Regions from separate parts of the Robertmurraya sp. GLU-23 genome, predicted to be linked through region 2. Evidence: predicted binding sites of a transcription regulator. Region 2 holds the regulator's gene; the other holds the start of a gene.

Evidence for each region. The regulator NrdR, encoded in region 2, represses ribonucleotide reductase genes. The targets are predictions, from matches to a motif close to AACACNATATATNGTGTT.
Region 1: ACVBAX_RS01745 (vitamin B12-dependent ribonucleotide reductase) is a predicted target of NrdR. The motif match lies at 5,564-5,581, and genes of this name have one in related genera.

Annotation. Positions count from the first base shown of each region.
Region 1 is NZ_JBRKCV010000001.1:342,246-350,018, reverse strand. It holds gene ACVBAX_RS01760 (SA1362 family protein) at 327-701, shown strand; gene ACVBAX_RS01755 (patatin-like phospholipase family protein) at 719-1,603, opposite strand; gene splB (spore photoproduct lyase) at 1,712-2,737, opposite strand; gene ACVBAX_RS01745 (vitamin B12-dependent ribonucleotide reductase) at 2,845-5,397, opposite strand; gene ACVBAX_RS01740 (lipoate--protein ligase family protein) at 5,785-6,621, opposite strand; gene ACVBAX_RS01735 (rhodanese-like domain-containing protein) at 6,795-7,175, shown strand; gene gcvPB (aminomethyl-transferring glycine dehydrogenase subunit GcvPB) at 7,231-7,773, opposite strand, start outside.
Region 2 is NZ_JBRKCV010000001.1:71,080-78,852, forward strand. It holds gene ACVBAX_RS00335 (glyceraldehyde-3-phosphate dehydrogenase) at 1-711, shown strand, start outside; gene speD (adenosylmethionine decarboxylase) at 995-1,375, shown strand; gene ACVBAX_RS00345 (hypothetical protein) at 1,518-1,922, shown strand; gene nrdR (transcriptional regulator NrdR) at 2,002-2,457, shown strand; gene ACVBAX_RS00355 (replication initiation and membrane attachment family protein) at 2,494-3,903, shown strand; gene dnaI (primosomal protein DnaI) at 3,915-4,853, shown strand; gene ytxC (sporulation protein YtxC) at 4,871-5,866, shown strand; T-box leader at 5,936-6,175, shown strand; gene thrS (threonine--tRNA ligase) at 6,226-7,773, shown strand, end outside.

The DNA.
Region 1 (7,773 bases), 270 kb from region 2:
TCTTATCTTACTTATAAATAAAAATAATTTGATTTCTGTCAATTTAAGTCTACATGATAGAGGTTTTTTTCCTTTTCTAGTAGAATAAATAATAAGATAAGATTTTATTAAACAAATGTAAAAACGGTGTTCCAATATCGTGGAAAGTTGCATAAATTAATTAATACCTTTAAAACGTTTTATACAATAACAACCTCACCATTAAAATGTGCAAGCCCAATCTCCTCATCTTTTAACCAAGAATGGGTGGAAATTGTGTAATTGTCATAGCAGCTAGTTTAAAAGCGGAAAAAAATGCTAATCATGCTTTTAGGGAGGTGGCTTTCATGAAAAATCGAACTTCGCTTATTTTTATCGTTTGTTTAGTTACTTTAGCTGCCATTGGTGTAGTTTCTAGACTTATGGTCAATCCGAGTGAATTTTTTAAAAGTATTTTTGTGTTTGTAATTGTCGGAGTCATTCTGTACTTTTTGGTTCGACATTTTTATAAGGGAAGTCCCGACAAAAAAGAACAGCATGCGTTCCGCAAAGCTGCTAAGCGTTCAAAAAAGAAGTATGTACAAAAAGAGGGTCGGAAACCTTCAGCCAAAAGTGGCTCCATTACTTCGTTAAAAAAGCATGCGAATAAATCCAAATCAGCCACACATTTAACGGTCATTGAAGGTCGAAAAGGTAAAAAGAAAAACCGAGCATCTTTTTAGACGCTCGGTTTCTCTTTTTAATAACTCCACTTTGAAAAGAATTGGGAAGCTCTTTCCTTCCCTAAATCGAAAAGGATTTGCTTTTTTTCCTCAGTCAATTCGAACTCCGTTGTTAATACCCCTTCTGTAGGGATAAAGATGATATTTTTTTCATGCTTTCTTGAAATATACCTCGAGTCATGAGCATCCTTCATTGTCTCAAACAGAGCCTCGTATAACTTAATTGCGTTGGTTATTTGTTTAATCGGTCGATCTTGAATACTATGAGAAAGTTTGATTCCTAATACGGGTCGGACCTTTTTTACATTCTCACTATCAAATAGCCACATGGGAAAATTACTAAGAACCCCACCATCAACAACTGTACTTGTCGTATGGTCATGCTTTATTTTAACTGGTTCAAAGAAATAAGGTAAGCTACAGCTCATTCGGATTGCTTTCGCAACTGAAAATGAATTTGGATTAATTCCATAGTACGGCAAATCATCTGGGAGGATAATTAATCGGCCATTTGATAAGTCCGAAGCGACAACTCTTAAAGCTTGTGGTTCAAGGTCTGCAAATGTTCGAACACCTTTTTGTGCAAGCTTTTCAGCAAGCCATTCTTCAAGTTTCTGTCCCTTGTAAATCCCAAGTCGCCAATAAAGAAGAATCCATTTAGCCACACGAAAGGGTAGATACGAAGGCCGAGTATCTAAAAACGTTTTTAAATCCAATTCATTTATAAGCTCATAAACCTCTTTGCTTGTATAGCCTGCAGCAATTAACGACGCAATAATGGAGCCTGCACTCGTTCCTGCCACTCTTTTGAATCGAAAGCCTCTATTTTCAATTGCTTCATAGGCACCAACTAAGGCAATTCCCTTAATGCCTCCCCCAGAAAAAACGCCGTCAATATACATGAAAGTCACTCCTTAGATGCACATATATGATACATCTTTAAGCAGTAACTTCATGAAATAGTACGGCGGACAATCTAAATCATTTTATTTTTTTATCGTATGGGCCTTTTACGTAAAGTAGCTAACCTCTGCATTGGGAAAATACTCTTTTACATACCCTCGAATCGTTTGCTCCATTTCTGCTGCTTCATCGGTTTGATACACGTACTTTCCAATTCCGTAACGCCCCCATTTGTATTTTCTTTTTTCTTCATCCATTTCGAGCTTTGTTTTCGGGTAGCGCTTTTCAATTACCTTTTTGGCTGGCTTCGTAAAACGGTGTTGAATTAATTCAAAGGTTAAGTTAGGCAACTCAATTCCTTGTAATGAGTCACTTAGACGTTCAAATAACTCTCGATACCCTTCCTTCCAGTCCTCATGAAGATAAATAGGGGCAACAATAAACCCAAGTGGATAACCCGCATCAGCTACTTTCTTAGCGGCTTCAAGACGTTCATCAAATGTTGATGTTCCCGGTTCGAAATTTTTAATTACATACCGTGAATTCACACTAAAGCGAAATCGTGTTTTCCCATTATGTTTCGCATCAAGCAAATGGTCGACATGATGATATTTCGTTACAAAACGAAGCTGACCATACTCTGTTTGACCGATAAACTCAATCGTTTTCTTTAAGGAATGAGTTAAATGATCTAAGCCAACAATGTCTGATGTACAAGCGGCTTCGAATCGAGTGATCTCTGGAGCTCGTTCATCCATATATTTTTGAGCCTGATTAAAAATATCCTCGAGATTTACGTATGTTCGAATATACGGCTTACTTCCTAATGTAGTTTGTAAATAACAGTAATGACAATGCCCCATGCATCCTGTTGCTAAAGGAATGGCGTATTCGGCTGAGGGCTTAGATGTATCAAACTTTAATGTTCTTCTTACACCAACAACTAAGGTGGACTTTGCATTCCGGTATTGTTGAAGTTCATTGTCTCCAGGAATTCCACGTATTTGATTATGTGAAGTTGTTTCTCTTATTTCAAGGCCCATGTCTTCAAACTTTCGTTTCAATTCTTTACCGAGTTCATACTCCAGTGCACCTGGTTCTATATAAACAAGCTGTGGAACGAATGGCTTCATTTTTTTCCCTCATTTCATCAACCTAGTTATACAGGTAGTATGAACAAAAAAATAAAGAAACGAAAAAAGAGGATGGAACAATTATTTCCATCCTCTTTAACCTCAAATTATAGACCACACTTTAACTGTGCGTTACAGTTTGTACAAGTGTTACAGCCACCGATTTCTTTTACTTTTCCTTTACGACATACAGGACAAGTATTTCCAACTTCAGAACCAATGGTCACATCAGTCGATCGAAGATCCGAAATGGTATCAACTAATACCACATGTGTTTTTTCCACATTTGGCTCAAATTCATCAGCCGTATTTTCTTCTGCCTTCAGTGTTAATACCTGGCTATCACGTGATCCATCCACATAAACGGTACCACCCTTTGCTCCACCGCGGTATAAACGCTCATACACCTTTTCTACCTGCTCAACGCTATATCCTTTTGGCGCATTTACCGTTTTACTTATTGAACTATCAATCCATCTTTGGATGACACATTGTACGTCAGCATGCGCTTCAGGTGAAAGCTCCATCGCTGATACGAACCAGCTTGGCAACTGATCAGGATCCGCTTCTGGGTGTCGGTCAAGATAATCTTGTACAATATCTGCCTTTACTTCAATAAACTTCCCAAGACGTCCACTACGGAAATATGAGAACGAGAAGTAAGGCTCAAGACCCGTGGATACACCTACCATTGTTCCAGTTGATCCTGTAGGAGCTACTGTTAGCAAGTGAGAATTACGGATTCCAGTTTCTAGAATAGCTTCTCTCACATGCTCAGGCATCTTTTGCATAAAGCCCGTTTGCGTAAATGCTTTACGAAGACGATTCGTTTCTTCATCTGTAGTGCCTACAAGGAACGGAAAGCTGCCTTTTTCCTTCGCTAGTTCAACAGATGTTTCATAGGCTGTTGTTGCAATTGTTTCAAACACTTTATCAATTAGAACATTTCCTTCTTCAGAACCGTATTCTGTCTCACAATAGATCAGAAGATCATGTAAGCCCATTACACCAAGTCCTACACGTCTTTCTCCTAATGCTTGGTTCTTATTGTCTTCAAGGAAGTATGGTGTAGCATCAATAACGTTATCTTGCATACGAACGCCGACAGCGACCGTTTGTCTTAACTTTTCAAAATTAACCGTTTTTGTCTCTTTATCTGCCATCTCCGCTAAGTTAACAGCAGCAAGGTTACACACGGAATATGGTGCAAGAGGTTGTTCTCCACATGGATTTGTAGCTACTACTTGTTGACCATATGCTTTCGCATTTGTCATGTCGTTTGCGTTGTCGATGAAGAAGATTCCAGGCTCAGCTGAGTATGTCGCACAGATGTTAATAAGATTCCATAATTCTTTTGCCTGGATCTTTCTGTACACTCGTACTTTATGGTCTTGTTTTTCCCACTCACGAACGTCCCCGACTTTATGCCACTCTTCGTTGTAAACTTTCATTTCCTCAGCATCATAGCTTTCCACATCTGGGAAACGAAGTTCGTACGCTGTATCATTTTCAACTGCAGTCATAAACTCTTTCGTTAAACAGATAGAAATATTCGCTCCTGTTAAGAATTCTGAGTTATGAACGGAGAAATTTCCTCCAGTAGCAAGCTTTTCTTCAGCGTCTGCAATGTTTTTCTCAGAAAAACCACCATGACCTGGAATCGTTTTGTAATTAGCAATCCCTTGGTACATAGAACGCTCACTCTCTGTAAGAGGAGAAAACTTTAGTTTTTCTTTCGCATATTTTTTAATCGTTTCATCTTTTGTTGTCTCAAGTAAGAAACGAAGAATTCTTGGATTTTGCATTTTTGAAATAATGAATTCAATAATGTCAGGATGCCAGTCGGCTAACATGATCATTTGGGCACCACGTCTTGACCCACCTTGTTCAACCAAGTGAGTTAGCTTTGCAATATCATCCAACCACGATACTGAACCAGATGATTTGCCGTTTACTCCACGAGCAAGTGTGTTTCTTGGTCTTAGGGTTGAACCGTTCGTTCCAACTCCACCACCGCGGCTCATGATTTCCATTACTTGCTTACGATGCTCGGAGATTCCTTCACGAGAATCTTGCACAAATGGCATAACATAACAATTGAAGAATGTTACTTCTGTTCCAGCACCTGCTCCATAAAGAACTCGTCCTGCTGGAATGAAGTTTAAGTTAACTAGTTCCTGGTAAAACTTCTGGAACCATTCAGCCTTCTTTTCTTCTGTTCTCTCTACTGAAGCCAAGCCTGTTGCGTTGCGTTTCGCAATTTGCTCATAGAACACTTCCAATGGCTTTTCAATGACATCAAGCGAACGATTAATAACTCCTGTACTAGCTTCTTCCGGGTCATCTAGAACTCCTCTAAACTCCTCATCAACAAGCACTTTAGCCATCTTTTGGTCCCAATCAATTTCAAGAATAAATCCAAGACCTCTCGCAGGAAACTTCGGATCTTCTTTAATTGTAAGAACAACAAAATCTCCGTTCGATAATGTTAGCTTTTCCGTATCTTTAAATGTATAACGGTCAAGCATAACTAGTCTTGATACCCCTTTATGAGTAATCTTCATATCTGGGGTTACTGGATGCACCTGAGGAAACAAGCTAATGTCCTTGTTCAAGCTCTCGACATCAATATTCATTTTTTTTCTAAACGCAACAGACATACACACAACTCCTTTAAAATATACAAATGCTTCTTTTAATCTACTCTGTAAAAAACTACTAATAGAAATTTAGAATCTAGCACAGCTAGGAATATTCTTAAATTACCACAGTCCAATTGTGAAATCAACTATATTGTCTACATATAGTATATATTTTTCCAAAACAACCACTATATATTGTGTTTAGTTCAAACACCTGCAATTTTGTCAAACTCAAAAAAATTAAGAATCTAGCGAAAAGAGATGATTTTTGTAGATTTTCGAGCGAAAGCGATAAATTTTAACAAATTTCGCTCCTTGCTTTTTCTAACAATGAGACAAACCTACGTACTATAGGCTTTTTTCCTATAACTTTACAAAAAAAAGAAAAGCGACATATTTCGACGCTTATCTTTTAAAATTCCATTCATTACTTTCATACCGTTCTCGCGCCAGTTTATGAACATATTCTAGCTGCTCTTCCGAAAGCTCAAATGGTTGCAATTTTATATTTAGACCTTGTTCGAACCCCTCTTTAAAAGCATGTTTGGCTTCTTCTACCTCTATTTGTCTTGAACTAATTTCATTAATGGCCACAGCCTTGTTTTTAAAGGCTTTTTGCATACGTTCTTTTACTCTTTCGTTCGGATATTTAAAAAGACTAAACAGCTTATCTTCATCTATATCTAGTAGGATGGAACCATGCTGCAGAATAACACCTTTTTGTCTTGTTTGCGCACTTCCTGCTACTTTTCTTCCCTCAACAACTAGCTCATACCAGCTTGGAGCATCAAAGCAAACAGCTGAACGAGGATTTTTTAGAGAATCTCTTTCTTCTGCTGTTTTAGGAACCGCAAAGTAAGCTTCTAACCCTAGTAGCTGAAAACCTTTTAATATTCCTTCAGAGATTACGCGGTATGCTTCTGTTACCGTTTTAGGCATGTCGGGATGTTCTTCTGTCACAATAACACTATAAGTTAGCTCTTGGTCATGAAGTACCCCTCTTCCACCGGTTGGTCTACGTACGAAACCGAGGTGATGTTCTTTCACCTTATCAAGATCGATTTCCTTCTCAACCTTTTGGAAATATCCTATAGAAAGAGTAGCCGGATTCCAGCCATAAAAGCGGATAATTGGCGGAATCTCTCCTTTACTATGCCAATCAAGTAATGCTTCATCCAATGCCATATTAAAAGAAGGAGATCCTTCTCCTGAATCAATGAAACCCCATATTTCTTTGTTCATAATGAAACCTCTTTTTCTAATGTTGAAATCTAGCTCTATTAGCTTAACAAATGAAACGAATGAAAGAAAGTAACATGTCCTCAAAAATTAAGTTGTTCCTCTTTACCCAAAGTCTCAACATCGATATAATATAACTTGGCGTAATGCTTGTTCGAAAGGAGACATGTTACTTTATGGATACTCTTTACTTTATCCTTATACTTGTAGTTGCCATTATCGCTTACTCTGTGATTACATGGCTCTACCAACGAAAAATTGTAAAAACGCTGAATGAACAACAATTCCGTGAAGGCTATCGAAAAGCTCAACTAATTGATGTGCGTGAACCGAACGAGTATGAAGCAGGACATATTTTAGGAGCTAGAAACATTCCTCTATCGCAATTTAAAATGCGCATGAAAGAAATTCGTCCTGACAAACCGGTTTATCTATATTGCCAAAGTGGGATGAGAAGTGGCCGTGCAGCACAAACACTTTACCGTAAAGGTTATAAAGATCTTTCTCACCTTGAAGGCGGATTCAAAAAGTGGTCTGGTAAAATTAAAGTGAAGTAAGAGAAAAGGATTCCTAGCTCTTTAGAGCGGAATCCTTTTTGTTTTCTTAACATCACTATGCTTGATACCTCAAAATTGGCTTTCTTGCAGCTGTTGTTTCATCCAATCTCCCTACAACTGTAGTGTGTGGGGCTTCTTGAACAATTTCAGGGTTCTCTTCTGCTTCCTTTGCAATTTGAATCATTGCTTCAATAAATGCATCTAGAGTTTCCTTCGACTCTGTCTCTGTTGGCTCAATCATGATGCATTCCTCTACATTTAGCGGGAAATAAATAGTTGGCGGGTGATATCCGAAGTCCAACAGGCGCTTCGCTATATCTAGTGTACGAACACCCAGCTTCTTTTGTCTCTTTCCACTTAGGACGAACTCATGTTTACAATGCCTGTCAAACGGTAAATCAAAATATGGTTCAAGACGTCTCATCATATAATTCGCATTTAAAACAGCATATTCCGTTACTGCTTTTAATCCATCAGGACCCATTGTACGAATATACGTATACGCTCTTACATTAATCCCAAAATTACCGTAGTATGGTTTTACACGTCCAATTGACTGTGGACGATCGTAGTCTAACACAAATTCTCCGTCTTTCTT
Region 2 (7,773 bases):
GCGGGTGCAAAGAAGGTTATATTAACCGCACCGGGTAAAGGAGAAGATATTACAATTGTTATGGGTGTGAATGAACATCAGTTAGATATATATGAGCATGAAATCATTTCAAATGCCTCTTGTACGACAAATTGTTTAGCACCTCTTGTAAAAGTACTTGAAGATCACTTTGGCATAATTAATGGGCTAATGACGACCGTGCATGCCTATACAAATGATCAAAAAAATATTGATAATCCGCATAAAGATCTTCGAAGAGCGAGAGCTTGTGGTCAATCAATCATTCCAACAAGCACAGGTGCAGCTAAAGCTCTTTCACTAGTGCTACCTAAAATGAAAGGGAAGCTGCATGGAATGTCATTAAGAGTTCCAACAACCAATGTCTCATTAGTTGATTTAGTTGTTGATTTAAAGCGAGAAGTAACGATAGATGAGATCAATGATGTATTCGAAACAGCCTCAAAGGATGAACTAAAAGGGATACTCGACATTACAGATGAGCCATTAGTATCGGTTGACTTTAATACCAATGAACATTCTGCGATTGTTGATGGGTTGTCTACAATGGTTATAGGTGCGAACAAGGTAAAGGTTCTTGCATGGTACGATAATGAGTGGGGCTATTCTTGTCGGGTCGTTGATCTAACGAAACATGTGGCTAATCAACTGTCTTTAGCTTCAGAAAATATTAAACGAGTAAGTTCGTTGTAAATAGTCAGTCTTCTGGGAACCCTCAGAAGACTGATTTTTTGTATGATTAGATGAAAGGGATTTTACTTTTCTTTTTTTTTGTAAAGATTTTTTAAATACATTATTGCAAAAAAAAAACAAACAAAGTATACTAGTCATCGTGAACTTCTTGAAATTTGGAATCTATATCTACTTAAAGGGTTAGGACCTCTTTGGACTAACTTTCCCCCGTGGTAGTTATAATCCAAAAAAATAGGGAAATTCAGTTACTGTAGTAAAAATGGTTAAAGGGGGAAATTTGAATATGGAAACTATGGGTCGTCACGTTATTTCTGAGTTATGGGGTTGTGATTTTGAAAAGTTAAATGATATGGAGCAAATTGAGCAAATTTTTGCTGATGCGGCATTAAAATCTGGTGCTGAAATTCGCGAGGTTGCTTTTCATAAATTTGCACCACAAGGTGTGAGTGGAGTGGTTATTATCTCTGAATCACATTTAACTATTCACAGCTTTCCTGAACATGGCTATGCTAGTATTGATGTGTATACTTGTGGAGACATGGATCCTAATATCGCAGCAGACCATATTGCTGAAGCATTAGGTGCTCAAACTCGTGAGAACATCGAAATTCCTCGTGGAATGGGTCCTGTTCAAGTTAAACAAGCAAAAGCGAAAGTACTATAATCGTAGCTTACTAAACTTATGAAATTCGAGAGGTGTATATTATACACCTCTTTTTAATTTCTCTTTTACTGAAACATTAACATTGCCAGTCCTTTTAGGTTAAAATATATGTACATACATCTTTCTATTTGGAGGAATCATTATGTCATTTGTAAAACAGGTGTTTAGACAATTTAATCGGCAATGCGAAACAAAAGAAAATCATGTCGAGGAAGAGCTTAGAACGAGATATTATCGAGTAAATCTCCAATCTTTGTTTCAATCTGTAAAAGAAATCCTTGAAAATGATCAGCATGCAAAAGTGGTAAGTGATTCTATTGACCACGGGGAAATTGCAGTTGAAATCAATCGTGGAAAGAAAATGTTTGCCATTATTACTATTATAACGGTTAAGCCCTACGAGACGGCTGTAGATATAAATGTTTCCACTGAGCAAACAGTGCTGTTGGGAGCATACCCAAGTTTAAGAGCAGAGATCACTCGTATTTACCAAGAGTTAGATAAGAAGCATCCGTATATTGGTGTTGGAAAACACGCTGGAGAGTAGAATTGCTTGTACTACAAATGAAGTTTTAATAAGATAGTGTTAGATTCAACAGAATCCATTCTGTTTCGGAGTTGATGTTATGAAATGTCCTACATGTCAAAATAATCATACGCGTGTTCTTGATTCAAGACCTGTCGATGAAAATAGATCGATTCGCAGAAGAAGAGAGTGTGAGAAATGTTCTTTTCGTTTTACAACCTTTGAGAAGGTAGAGGAAATTCCGTTGATTGTCGTAAAAAAGGAAGGAACAAGAGAAGAATTTAGCCGTGATAAGATTCTACGGGGGCTGATTAAAGCTTGTGAAAAAAGACCTGTTGCTTTGACTGAATTAGAAAAAATAACTTCCGATATAGAAAAAGAACTTCGCAGTCATGGAGTATCGGAAATAAAGAGTGAAGCAGTTGGAGAAATGGTTATGGATCGTTTAGCAAAAATAGATGAGGTTGCGTACGTCAGATTTGCCTCTGTATATAGACAGTTTAAAGATATTAACGTATTTATTGAAGAATTAAAGGAATTGATAAAAAAGGATTAGTAGGGAAGTTTGTTTTTAAGAGAGGAAATGAAGCCTATGGCTCAGCATTGGCAGGAAATGCTACCAGTGGATCGCTATGAGGTGGCCTCAAATGGATTGTTATTTGACTATGATCGAAAGGTTCTGACACTTTTATATCAGCCATTGATTGGTCCGATAGCATACAGTCTCTATATGACCCTTTGGTCGCAAATAGATGAGAACCGCTTATCATCAGATGGTAGTTCACATCATGCTCTTATGAACGTGATGGATAGTAATTTAAAACAAATTTACGATGCCCGTCTAAAATTAGAAGGGATTGGCCTTCTCTCGACATATGTGCGAACAGAGGAAGGGATTCGATCATTCGTATATGAAATAAAGCCGCCTTTAACACCTAGTCAGTTTTTTCTAGATGGCATGCTAAACGTGTATTTGTATCGGAAAATAGGTAAAAATCAATTTTTAAAACTTAAAAGGTTTTTTAGTGATGAACATTTCTTAGAAAAAGAAAATGGGTTCGAGAATGTTACACGGTCGTTTCAAGAAGTATTTGACTCTGCTGTTCCAGGTAACCCTTCATCACATTTAGTAGATGACCTGAAACTCGAAGATCAACGTGTATACTTCGATCGAGTGAGTCCTGAGACCATTAAGGTTGATGAGGCACATTTTGATTTTGACCTTCTATTTGCAGGGCTTTCAGAAGTGCTTGTTCCTAAACGGGCCATCAATAAAAAGGTACGAGAAGCAATTGCGAAACTATCCTTCCTTTATGGGATTGACCCGATCCAAATGAAAAACATTGTGATTAGTGCAGTTGATGAATCAAGTGAGATTCAGATTGATGAACTTAGAAAATCCGCTAGAGATTGGTATCAGCTTAACTTTTCTGACCAACTCCCGTTATTAATAGATAAAATACAACCACTTCCACATGTTACAACAACGGTGGAGCCTAAAACTCAAGAAGAGAAATTGGTTCAATACCTTGAGAAAACGTCTCCTCGACAATTGTTAATTGATATATCTGGTGGGGGAGAACCATCAAAAAGTGATTTGCAAATTGTTGAAGATGTCATGTTTCAACAAAAGCTTTTTCCTGGTGTAGTGAACGTGCTCATTCAGTACGTATTATTGAAAACAGATATGAAGTTGACGAAGGCTTATGTGGACAAAATTGCCTCACATTGGGCGCGTAAAAGGGTTCAGACGGTGTCTGAAGCAATGGAACTTGCTAAAAAAGAACATCGACAATACTTAGACTGGGCTGAGGGGAAGCAAACAGCAAAACAAACACCAAAGACTAGTACTAGGAAAAAGGCGATACGAACAGAAAGCTTACCAGATTGGTTTGATAAAAATGAGGATGAGGGTCAACCTGATCAGATATCCTCAGATAATAAAGAGATGGAAGAGAAAAAACGTGCTTTGCAGGAGAAATTAAAAAGGTTTAAGAGTTAGGAGGTGAGTGTTTGGAACCAATCAATGAAACATTAAAAAAACTTGCAGCTAGTCCAAGCTTTCAAGAACGGTATGAACGACAAAAGAGACAAGTTATGCAGCACCCAGACATCAGGGAGTTTATATCAAAGCACAGTGATATTCTAACGAGCCAAATGATTGAAAGAAATTTGGCCAAGCTCTATGAATATTCGACTCAAAGTACGGAATGTTCGGAGTGCCCGAGTCTTGAGAGTTGTAAAAATATTATGCAGGGATATCAGCCAGAATTAGTTCTTGTTCGTGGAACCATTGAGATCCATTATGATCGCTGTCCAAGGAAGGTCATGTCTGACGAAAGAAGAAAGAGTGAAAAGCTAATACAAAGTATGTATATGCCAAAGGAAATACTGAAGGCTAGCTTTTCAGAAATCGACACAGAAGGTGATTATGCAGGGAGATTAGAAGCCATTGATCTTGCTGCAGATTTCATCCTTAATTATCATCCTAACACCATGCAAAAAGGGCTTTATTTGTATGGGAAATTCGGTGTCGGAAAATCTTATCTACTTGGAGCCATTGCAAATGACTTAGCTAAGAAAAAAGTTTCTTCTATGATCGTGTATTTTCCAGAACTGATTAGAGAATTAAAGAGCTCCATCGGTGATTCTACACTAAATGAAAAAATCGAAAAAGTGAAGAGAGTACCGGTGTTAATGATTGATGATATAGGTGCAGAGACGATGTCAAGTTGGGCAAGGGATGAAGTGCTAGGAACGATTCTTCAATTCCGTATGCTTGAAAACCTGCCTACTTTCTTTACCTCTAACTTTGACTTCGACGGGTTAGAAGTACATCTAACGTATAGTCAACGTGGAGAAGAAGAGAAGATGAAAGCAAGAAGGCTTCTTGAGAGGATTAGATACTTAGCTCACCCTGTCCAAGTGGATGGTCCAAATAGAAGAAAATAGGTGAAGTAGAAGAGTCAGTGGAAAAAGTCCGCTGGCTCTTATTCTATTTTGACCAAGTTCCCCATATACATGAAAACAGAGACTGTGAAAACGAACATGCAGCCGCATGGACTTTTCAAGCGTTGATTTCACCAAAAGGGGGGATTTGGTTGTTTGAGATCATTTTCCAAAATAAAGAGGATGCGAAAAGATTTCACCAATTGCTAAAGAAACACGCACAATCCTCACTCCATTTGAATCATGAGACTCTTCTTATTGAAGATAAACATATAGTAAAATGCGATGGAAAACTGGAAGAAGTGGTTGTGAAAAATGCATTTGTGCAGTTTATTCAGGAAATTAAATTAGTGGATTGGTCTCGAGAAATCTTAAAGAATCATTTTTGTTATGATGACGAACATGAACAGGAACAAATACTAGATATTATTACTGCCATTGTTGACGGAAACCGAAGGGAACTCTTATCGTTTGTAGATGTGAATTCATTAAATAATTTGGTAGAATCGGCTATTAATGAATTATTCTCACAGCGTTTGTCTTTCTCGTTTGACTCTTTCCTCCGCTTTCGATTGCGTTCCATTACGACTCTCATAGAGAGAGTGGTCGAGGTTGCAATTGATGAGTATAAACTTGAGCAAGAGTACCAAATATTTGTTCATACACTTAGAGAATTTTTATCTGGAAGAAGTTCAATCAAGAAAGTGATTCATTTAATTGTGTCTGATTCGATAGCCTTTTTTGATGAGAAATTCTTTGAATTAAAAAGAAAAGAAATTTTGCAGCTGATCGATCGGAAACTACTTTCTAATCACCCAGTCTATATTGATAGTGTTACGATTGCACCGTTGCTTTCGATTGCTCCCCAAAAGATTTATTTGTACACCGATGAACCGGAGCAACCTTTGGTTCGAACAATCTGTAATCTTTTTGAGGAAAGAGTAGTTGTAGCAGCCATAAACTTATTTCATGATCGTAAAAGGAAATTAGCACTTGCAGCTGATGATAATTTCTAGATTGATACTTGCTTTTCCCTCATGAACAAACTATAATACGTACATAATAAGGTACAATAACTTCATGAAATAAATGTTATGATGAGGATATGAGCGTTTATATACGGTTATCAGAGAGGGAAGGCGTTGGCTGGAATCTTCCTAACACGATTGAACAGCTTACCACCTCTAAACTTCAGCCTTGAACAATTGATTAAGTATGGGCTGACGGATAAAGTCCGTTATCTATTTTTCTAAAGTCATTTTGATAAATTTATCAAGGTGAAAATTAGGGTGGAACCACGTGTTGTTTATAAACTCGTCCCTTTCCGAGGGACGAGTTTTTTTATTTTTATTTTATATTTAGGAGGAAAATAGTTATGTCAAATGTTGTAAAATTAACGTTCCCAGACGGTGCAGTGAAGGAGTTTCCGTTTGGAACAACAACAGAAGATGTTGCTGCCTCCATTAGCCCAGGGCTTAAAAAGAAGGCATTGGCTGGAAAAGTAGATGGCCAATTGTACGATCTTAGACGTCCGATTGAGCAAGATGGAGCAATTGAAATTGTTACTCAGGATAGTGCAGATGCACTTGAAATCCTTAGACATAGTAGCGCCCACTTGATGGCACAAGCGATTAAGCGCCTTTACAAAAATGTAAAGCTTGGCGTGGGTCCAGTTATTGAAGGCGGATTTTACTATGATGTAGACATTGAGGAATCATTAACACCGGAAGATCTTCCGTTAATTGAAAAAGAAATGAAAAAAATTATTAATGAAAACATTGAGATTGTTCGTAAAGAGGTTAGTCGTGACGAGGCGGTTCAGCTCTTTAAGGAGATTGGTGATGAATACAAGCTTGAGCTAATTGAAGCCATCCCTGCAGGAGAAACGGTGACTATTTATGAGCAAGGTGATTTCTTCGACTTATGTCGTGGAGTTCATGTTCCATCGACAGGGAAAATGAAGGAATTTAAGCTTCTTAGTATTGCGGGTGCATACTGGAGAGGCGATAGCGATAATAAAATGCTTCAACGTATATACGGAACTGCTTTCTTCAAGAAAGAAGACTTAGCTGAACATCTCCGTCTAATAGAAGAGGCAAAAGAGCGTGATCATAGAAAAATAGGTAAAGAATTAAACTTATTCATGAACTCGCAAAAAGTGGGACAAGGTCTTCCAATGTGGTTACCAAAGGGTGCGACGATTCGCCGTATTATCGAGAGATATATCGTGGATAAGGAGTCACGACTTGGGTACGACCACGTGTACACACCTGTGATGGGTAGTGTTGATTTATATAAAACATCAGGGCACTGGGATCACTATCAAGAAGATATGTTCCCAGTTATGGAGATGGACAATGAGCAGCTCGTTTTACGCCCTATGAACTGTCCACATCATATGATGATCTATAAGCACGGTATTCATAGTTATCGGGAGCTTCCTATTCGTATTGCCGAGCTTGGAACGATGCACCGCTATGAAATGTCTGGAGCACTTTCTGGTCTTCAACGTGTACGTGGAATGACGTTAAACGATGCACATATTTTTGTTCGTCCAGATCAAATTAAGGAAGAATTTAAGCGAGTGGTAGGATTGGTATTGGAAGTGTACAAAGATTTTAATATCAATGATTACTCCTTCCGCCTATCGTACCGTGATCCTGAAGATAAAGAAAAGTATTTTGATGATGATCAAATGTGGGAAAAGGCTCAAAGCATGTTAAAAGAAGCAATGGATGACTTAGGGCTAGATTATTTTGAGGCAGAAGGTGAAGCGGCTTTTTATGGTCCAAAGCTTGATGTTCAAGTGAAGACAGCTCTTGGGAAGGAAGAGACCCTTTCTACTGTCCAATTAGACTTCTTATTACCAGAACGTTTTGATTTGAGCTATGTAGGTGAGGATGGGAAACAACATCGTCCTGTA